Regions from separate parts of the Neobacillus camarae genome, predicted to be linked through region 1. Evidence: a T-box and tRNA genes for the amino acid it is inferred to sense, from the RefSeq annotation. Region 1 holds a T-box; the other holds one or more tRNA genes.
What was found. The T-box of region 1 lies ahead of ileS (isoleucine--tRNA ligase). A T-box ahead of a tRNA ligase gene usually reads a tRNA of that ligase, here a tRNA-Ile.

Region 1 (4,203 bases):
CACCGTCAAGCGCAAATCCGTGACTTAAAACCCCTTTATATGGAGCTTTACCTGTTACGGCAACTGCTGTGGACAGGGACGAGTTAAACCAGCCGCGATATTGGTCAGAACCTTCGAGATAAAGGTCTGCCGGACGTGTTAAATCTTCTCTTTCAAGTAAAACCGCCTGATGGGAAGAACCGGAATCAAACCAAACATCCATGATATCTGTTTCCTTGGTAAATGTGCCGTTAGGACTTCCAGGGTGCGTAAAACCGGCAGGGAGCAGGTCTTTCGCTTCCCGTTCAAACCAGATATTCGATCCATGCTCTCGGAATAATTCTGATATATGGTTAATGGTTTTATCAGTAATGATTTCTTCCCCGTTTTCCGCATAAAAGACAGGGATTGGAACGCCCCATACACGCTGACGGGAAATGCACCAGTCACCACGGTCACGGACCATATTATAAAGCCGAGTTTCTCCCCAGGCCGGCACCCATTTTGTTTCCTTGACGGCATCCAGCAATTGCTCCCGGAAATCTTTAATAGAAGCAAACCACTGTGCAGTGGCACGGAAAATTACCGGTTTTTTCGTTCTCCAATCGTGTGGATAAGAGTGGGTAATGAATGATAGCTTTAATAAGGCTCCGGCTTCCTCTAATGCTTGGCCGATTGGTTTGTTGGCTTCCTCATAAAATAGACCTTCAAATCCTGGTGCCTCATTTGTCATATGTCCTTTATCATCAACAGGGCAAAGAACATCCAAGCCGTACTTCTGACCAATTATGAAGTCATCTTCCCCATGGCCTGGAGCGGTGTGAACACAGCCGGTACCGGCATCTGTTGTGACGTGCTCACCCAGCATCACCAAAGAATCGCGGCCATATAACGGATGGGAACAGATGATATTTTCCAGTTCATTCCCCTTCACTTTTTTAATTACCGAAGCATCTTCCCAGCCGATTTCCTTTGAAGCTGCTTCTAAAAGGCTTTCTGCCACCAGATATTTATGGCCATTTACCGCCACCACTACATATGTGAGGTCAGGATGGACAGAAATGCCCAAGTTTGCAGGAATAGTCCATGGAGTTGTGGTCCAAATGACAATCTCCGTGTCAGTGTCAAGGACTTGTTTGCCGTCTTTTACTTTAAAAGCCACATAAATTGACGGCGACCGCTTATCCTGATATTCAATTTCAGCTTCAGCTAATGCAGACTCACTGGACGGAGACCAATAAACCGGCTTCTTGCCTTTATAAATATAGCCCTTCTTGGCCATCTCACCAAAGACCTTGATTTGCTGTGCTTCATATTCCGGCTTAAGGGTAATGTATGGATTCTCCCAATCCCCCCGGACCCCTAAACGTTTAAACTGTGACCGCTGGTTCTCAATTTGTTCATAAGCATACTTTGTACACAATTCACGAAATTCCGCGACGGTCATCTCTTTACGTTTTACACCTTTATTGGTCAACGCTTGCTCAATCGGAAGACCATGAGTATCCCATCCTGGCACATAAGGGGCTTGAAATCCACTCATTGATTTATAACGGACGATGAAGTCCTTTAAAATTTTATTTAAGGCATGGCCCATATGGATATCCCCATTGGCATATGGAGGTCCATCATGCAGGACAAACATTGGACGGCCTTTTGTACGTTCCTGCACCTTTTGGTAAATATTCATTTCCTCCCACTTCTCCTGGATTTCAGGCTCGCGTTTTGGAAGGTTGCCGCGCATCGGAAATTCCGTCTGCGGCATTAATAACGTATCTTTGTATTCCATGTTCTTTCTTCCTCCTGTACACTTTCATAAAAACAGAATTGCCATTTGACCAATAAAAAAAACCCTCTCATCCCCAAAAAGGGACGAGAAGGTTTATTTATTCCCGCGGTACCACCCTGGTAGACAGAACAAATGTTCCATCCTCTCAAGTTTCGTAACGTGAAATTAAACGCTAAAGTCTACTGTCCTAAAAGAAGTTCGGCTTTAGAACTCAAGGGTGATTTTCCAATTCTACTGCTTTACCGGACTTCCACCCTCACCGGCTCGCTTTTGAAAGCATAAAGAATCGTACTGTCCCTGTCATCGTCAATGGTTATTCATTAGATGCTTGTTAACAAATTATATGCTACAAATTCCTTATTCGTCAAGCCAATGAATCTTCCTCTTCCTGAAGCTTCAGCTCAGTAGCATCCACTTCATACTCCAGCAGGTGGTCCCAATCATCCGTATTAAGCATATCAAGCTGCGCTTCAATAAGCATCTTAAACCGCGTACGGAACACCTTTGATTGTTTCTTTAAGTCCTCGATTTCCATCGCGACTTTTCTTGCCTTGGAAAGTGATTCATTGACAATACGGTCGGAGTTTTTTTCCGCTTCTTTAATGATCAGTTTTGCTTCTTTATGTGCATTGCGCTTGACTTCCTCACCGGCTTCTTGGGCAATGATTATGGATTTATTAAGTGTTTCTTCAATATTGGTAAAATGGCTTAACCGGTCTTGCATTTCATTCAGACGCTCTTCCAATTCTTTCTTCTCACGAAGCACTAATTCATAGTCCTTAATGACCTGGTCTAAAAACTCGTTTACTTCATCTTCATCATAGCCCCTGAACCCTTTATTAAACTCTTTGTTGTGAATATCCAACGGCGTTAACGGCATAATGCCACCTCCATGCAATCTCTACACTATATGTATTAACTTCTATTCGACAAGTTTTTTTAAAATCCTCCAAAAATCTCAAATTATTTTTGGACACCAATCAAAATTTTCCACTTATCCTTTTTGGTCTTACCTTCTATCCCCATTAATTTGGTTCTGCCATGGCCACGGACTGAAATTAAATCCCCTTCAGCACATGGAAACGAGGGGTTTTCCTGTTGGGTCCAGTTTACTTTGACAAGACCATGCTGGATAAGGGTAAGCGACTTTTGCCTCGACAGATGGCAGGCACCCGAAATGATGGTATCCAGCCGTAACGAGGAAACAGTCAGTTCATGGCTCTCCCACATTTCATTTGAAATGATCGCTTGTTCCATTGGGATTTCTACTAATTTCACTCCTGCCCTGCCTATAGAATCGACATTAAGTTTAATATAATCACTTATTTCTTTGGCCGCAAAAAATTGGATGCGACCGTCATGAATTAAAATGTCACCAAACTTGCCGCGCTTTAATCCAAGGGACATAAGCGTACCTAATACCTGCCTGTGTTCAATCGTAACAAATTTTTTAGGGTAGTCGACTTCAAATAAACTAATCTGAAAATCATTAGGTTCCATTGATAAATAATCGGGGAAAAGCAAGGCCCTGTTTCGTTCCGTTTCTTCCCTTCCCCCAAAAAACCCGTATTTGACTTCAGAACTTTCACCAATGATTGTCTTCAGGATATGCTGCTCCCGGGGGTCAAGGAAATCGGTGATTTTAGGACTATATTGACGGTCAACATAGCTTTTCCATTGTAGTACTTGATCAATATATTCCCGTTCTTCGGGGCGAAAATGCTGATAAATATTCATAGATACACACACAACCTACAACTTGAATTCTTACGCGAGCCAAAGATAAACGCTGTGCAATCCGCTGCTGGCAAATTTCAGAACAAGGAACGCAACAATTGGAGAGATATCAATCATCCCAATTGAAGGGATAATTTTTCGAAACGGTTCCAAATAAGGCTCACAAATATTTGCGAGGAACCGACCTATCGATGTCTCTCTTGCATTTGGAAACCAGGACATTAAGATATATATAATTAGCGCCCAAGAGTACAGGGAAATCAGTTGCTGCAATAGACTAAAAATAAGTGCCATGATCATTACCACCTTGTATTTGGATTCTCCGGTTCAGGTAAAAGGTCAGAAATATTCCCCGACACCTCTACATTATCGGGAGTACACAAAAAAATGCTCAAGCCGATTTTCTGGATGTCCCCACCGAGCGCATACACAGCACCACTTAAAAAATCGACAATTTGTCTTCCTTGCTCCTTATCAATCCGCTGCAGATTCACCACAACAGCACGGCGGTTTTTTAAATGATCAGCAATTTCCGGCGCCTCTGAACTCGAGTGCGGCTCGACTAAAATCACTTTCGAAGCCTTTCCCGGTTTGGCGGATTGCTGATGCACGCTTTGGATACTGACAACATTCTGAGCTTTAACAGGCTGCTTCCTCGATTTGATTGGTTCTGCCGGTTCCGTGTATTCACTGGTAGT
Region 2 (4,203 bases), on a different contig from region 1:
AGAAAATGAAAATGAATACGTTGCTACCGTTGCCCAGGTGGAAAAAGAGGAACAAAGTGAATCGGATGAAGAGGATTTCCCTTCTGAAAACAAACCAGAAGAAACCCAACAATCCGACTTACCTGAGGAAAATGAGGAATAAACATGAAAAAGGGACATCCTATTGGATGTTCCTTTTTTTATACCATTCACTTTGTAAGATCATCATCATATAAATTCACAAAAAGATGTTGACTTATAGTGAACCGGGTGGTATATTAATAAAGTCGCTTATGAGTGACGGGAAAATTGGTCTTTGAAAACTAAACAAACAAATACGTCAACAATAAACATTCGTTTCTTTCGAAACGAAGCCAACGTTTTAACTTTTATGAGCTATATCAACTTTCTTGGAGAGTTTGATCCTGGCTCAGGACGAACGCTGGCGGCGTGCCTAATACATGCAAGTCGAGCGAATCTTAAGGTGCTTGCACCTTTTGGTTAGCGGCGGACGGGTGAGTAACACGTGGGCAACCTGCCTGTAAGACTGGGATAACATCGGGAAACCGATGCTAATACCGGATAATTTCTTTCCTCACATGAGGAAAGGTTGAAAGTCGGTTTTTAGCTGACACTTACAGATGGGCCCGCGGCGCATTAGCTAGTTGGTGAGGTAACGGCTCACCAAGGCGACGATGCGTAGCCGACCTGAGAGGGTGATCGGCCACACTGGGACTGAGACACGGCCCAGACTCCTACGGGAGGCAGCAGTAGGGAATCTTCCACAATGGACGAAAGTCTGATGGAGCAACGCCGCGTGAGCGATGAAGGCCTTCGGGTCGTAAAGCTCTGTTGTTAGGGAAGAACAAGTATCGGAGTAACTGCCGGTACCTTGACGGTACCTAACCAGAAAGCCACGGCTAACTACGTGCCAGCAGCCGCGGTAATACGTAGGTGGCAAGCGTTGTCCGGAATTATTGGGCGTAAAGCGCGCGCAGGCGGTCCTTTAAGTCTGATGTGAAAGCCCACGGCTCAACCGTGGAGGGTCATTGGAAACTGGGGGACTTGAGTGCAGAAGAGGAAAGCGGAATTCCACGTGTAGCGGTGAAATGCGTAGAGATGTGGAGGAACACCAGTGGCGAAGGCGGCTTTCTGGTCTGTAACTGACGCTGAGGCGCGAAAGCGTGGGGAGCAAACAGGATTAGATACCCTGGTAGTCCACGCCGTAAACGATGAGTGCTAAGTGTTAGAGGGTTTCCGCCCTTTAGTGCTGCAGCTAACGCATTAAGCACTCCGCCTGGGGAGTACGGCCGCAAGGCTGAAACTCAAAGGAATTGACGGGGGCCCGCACAAGCGGTGGAGCATGTGGTTTAATTCGAAGCAACGCGAAGAACCTTACCAGGTCTTGACATCCTCTGACACTCCTAGAGATAGGAATTTCCCCTTCGGGGGACAGAGTGACAGGTGGTGCATGGTTGTCGTCAGCTCGTGTCGTGAGATGTTGGGTTAAGTCCCGCAACGAGCGCAACCCTTGAGATTAGTTGCCAGCATTCAGTTGGGCACTCTAATCTGACTGCCGGTGACAAACCGGAGGAAGGTGGGGATGACGTCAAATCATCATGCCCCTTATGACCTGGGCTACACACGTGCTACAATGGATGGTACAAAGGGCAGCGAAGCCGCGAGGTGAAGCCAATCCCATAAAACCATTCTCAGTTCGGATTGCAGGCTGCAACTCGCCTGCATGAAGCCGGAATCGCTAGTAATCGCGGATCAGCATGCCGCGGTGAATACGTTCCCGGGCCTTGTACACACCGCCCGTCACACCACGAGAGTTTGTAACACCCGAAGTCGGTGGGGTAACCGTAAGGAGCCAGCCGCCTAAGGTGGGACAGATGATTGGGGTGAAGTCGTAACAAGGTAGCCGTATCGGAAGGTGCGGCTGGATCACCTCCTTTCTAAGGAATATGCAGTCCTTACGGACTGATAAGACGTTGACCTCTGTTTTGTTTGTTTAGTTTTGAGGGACCAATCCTCAATAGTTTAAATGTGGGCCTATAGCTCAGCTGGTTAGAGCGCACGCCTGATAAGCGTGAGGTCGATGGTTCGAGTCCATTTAGGCCCACCATTTTATATTTTCATAACGGGGCTTTAGCTCAGCTGGGAGAGCGCCTGCTTTGCACGCAGGAGGTCAGCGGTTCGATCCCGCTAAGCTCCACCAAAATCGTTCTTTGAAAACTGGATAATCGTATAGAAGAAACCAAGTAAAACCGAGTAATCGCCATTTTAGGTTTTAAACCATTTAGGTTAAGTTAGAAAGGGCGCACGGTGAATGCCTTGGCACTAGGAGCCGATGAAGGACGGTACTAACACCGATATGCTTCGGGGAGCTGTAAGTAAGCTTTGATCCGGAGATTTCCGAATGGGGAAACCCGTTGCCCGTAATGGGGCAGCATCTTTACCTGAATACATAGGGTATTGAAGGCATACCCGGGGAACTGAAACATCTAAGTACCCGGAGGAAGAGAAAGCAAACGCGATTCCCTGAGTAGCGGCGAGCGAAACGGGAACAGCCCAAACCGAAAGGCTTGCCTTTCGGGGTTGTAGGACACTCAACATGGAGTTACAAAGGAACGGGGTAGATGAAGCGGTCTGGAAAGGCCAGCCATAGAAGGTAACAGCCCTGTAGTTGAAACTTCGTTCCCTCCTGAGTGGATCCTGAGTACGGCCGGACACGTGAAATCCGGTCGGAAGCAGGGAGGACCATCTCCCAAGGCTAAATACTCCCTAGTGACCGATAGTGAACCAGTACCGTGAGGGAAAGGTGAAAAGCACCCCGGAAGGGGAGTGAAAGAGATCCTGAAACCGTGTGCCTACAAGTAGTCAGAGCCCGTTTATGGGTGATGGCGTGCCTTTTGTAGAATGAACCGGCGAGTTACGATTGCATGCGAGGTTAAGTTGATGAGACGGAGCCGCAGCGAAAGCGAGTCTTAAGTAGGGCGAAATAGTATGCAGTCGTAGACCCGAAACCAGGTGATCTACCCATGTCCAGGGTGAAGTCCAGGTAACACTGGATGGAGGCCCGAACCGACGCACGTTGAAAAGTGCGCGGATGAGGTGTGGGTAGCGGAGAAATTCCAATCGAACTTGGAGATAGCTGGTTCTCTCCGAAATAGCTTTAGGGCTAGCCTCACGAAGTTAGAGTCTTGGAGGTAGAGCACTGTTTGGACTAGGGGCCCCCATCGGGTTACCGAATTCAGACAAACTCCGAATGCCAAAGACTTATCCGTGGGAGTCAGACTGCGAGTGATAAGATCCGTAGTCAAAAGGGAAACAGCCCAGACCACCAGCTAAGGTCCCAAAGTATACGTTAAGTGGAAAAGGATGTGGAGTTGCTTAGACAACCAGGATGTTGGCTTAGAAGCAGCCACCATTTAAAGAGTGCGTAATAGCTCACTGGTCGAGTGACTCTGCGCCGAAAATGTACCGGGGCTAAACGTATCACCGAAGCTGTGGATTGACATCTTCGATGTCAGTGGTAGGAGAGCGTTCTAAGGGCGTTGAAGCTAGACCGTAAGGACTGGTGGAGCGCTTAGAAGTGAGAATGCCGGTATGAGTAGCGAAAGATGAGTGAGAATCTCATCCACCGTATGCCTAAGGTTTCCTGAGGAAGGCTCGTCCGCTCAGGGTTAGTCGGGACCTAAGCCGAGGCCGAAAGGCGTAGGCGATGGACAACAGGTTGATATTCCTGTACCACCTCTTTATCGTTTGAGTGATGGGGGGACGCAGGAGGATAGGGTAAGCGCACTGCTGGTTATGTGCGTCTAAGCAGTTAGGCTGGTGAATAGGAAAATCCGTTCACCGTAAGGCTCAAGCTGTGACAGCGAGGGAAATAGAGTACCGAAGTTCCTGATTCCACACTGCCAAGAAAAGCCTCTAGCGAGATAAAAGGTGCCCGTACCGCAAACCGACACAGGTAGGCGAGGAGAGAATCCTAAGGTGAGCGAGAGAACTCTCGTTAAGGAACTCGGCAAAATGACCCCGTAACTTCGGGAGAAGGGGTGCTTACTGGGGTGAATAGCCTCGGTAAGCCGCAGTGAATAGGCCCAGGCGACTGTTTAGCAAAAACACAGGTCTCTGCGAAGCCGCAAGGCGAAGTATAGGGGCTGACGCCTGCCCGGTGCTGGAAGGTTAAGAGGAGGGGTTAGCTGCAAAGCGAAGCTC

Region 2: it encodes a tRNA-Ile, which carries the amino acid that the T-box ahead of ileS (isoleucine--tRNA ligase) is inferred to sense. The anticodon was not compared.

Annotation. Positions count from the first base shown of each region.
Region 1 covers NZ_JBUCKX010000001.1:830,914-835,116, reverse strand. The annotation lists gene ileS (isoleucine--tRNA ligase) at 1-1,768, opposite strand, end outside; T-box leader at 1,845-2,081, opposite strand; gene ACY8D0_RS04070 (DivIVA domain-containing protein) at 2,133-2,648, opposite strand; gene ACY8D0_RS04065 (YlmH family RNA-binding protein) at 2,732-3,505, opposite strand; gene ACY8D0_RS04060 (YggT family protein) at 3,536-3,805, opposite strand; gene ACY8D0_RS04055 (cell division protein SepF) at 3,805-4,203, opposite strand, start outside.
Region 2 covers NZ_JBUCKX010000002.1:79,759-83,961, reverse strand. The annotation lists gene gyrA (DNA gyrase subunit A) at 1-142, shown strand, start outside; rRNA gene ACY8D0_RS08190 (16S ribosomal RNA) at 387-1,937, shown strand; tRNA gene ACY8D0_RS08185 (tRNA-Ile) at 2,031-2,107, shown strand; tRNA gene ACY8D0_RS08180 (tRNA-Ala) at 2,125-2,200, shown strand; rRNA gene ACY8D0_RS08175 (23S ribosomal RNA) at 2,285-4,203, shown strand, end outside.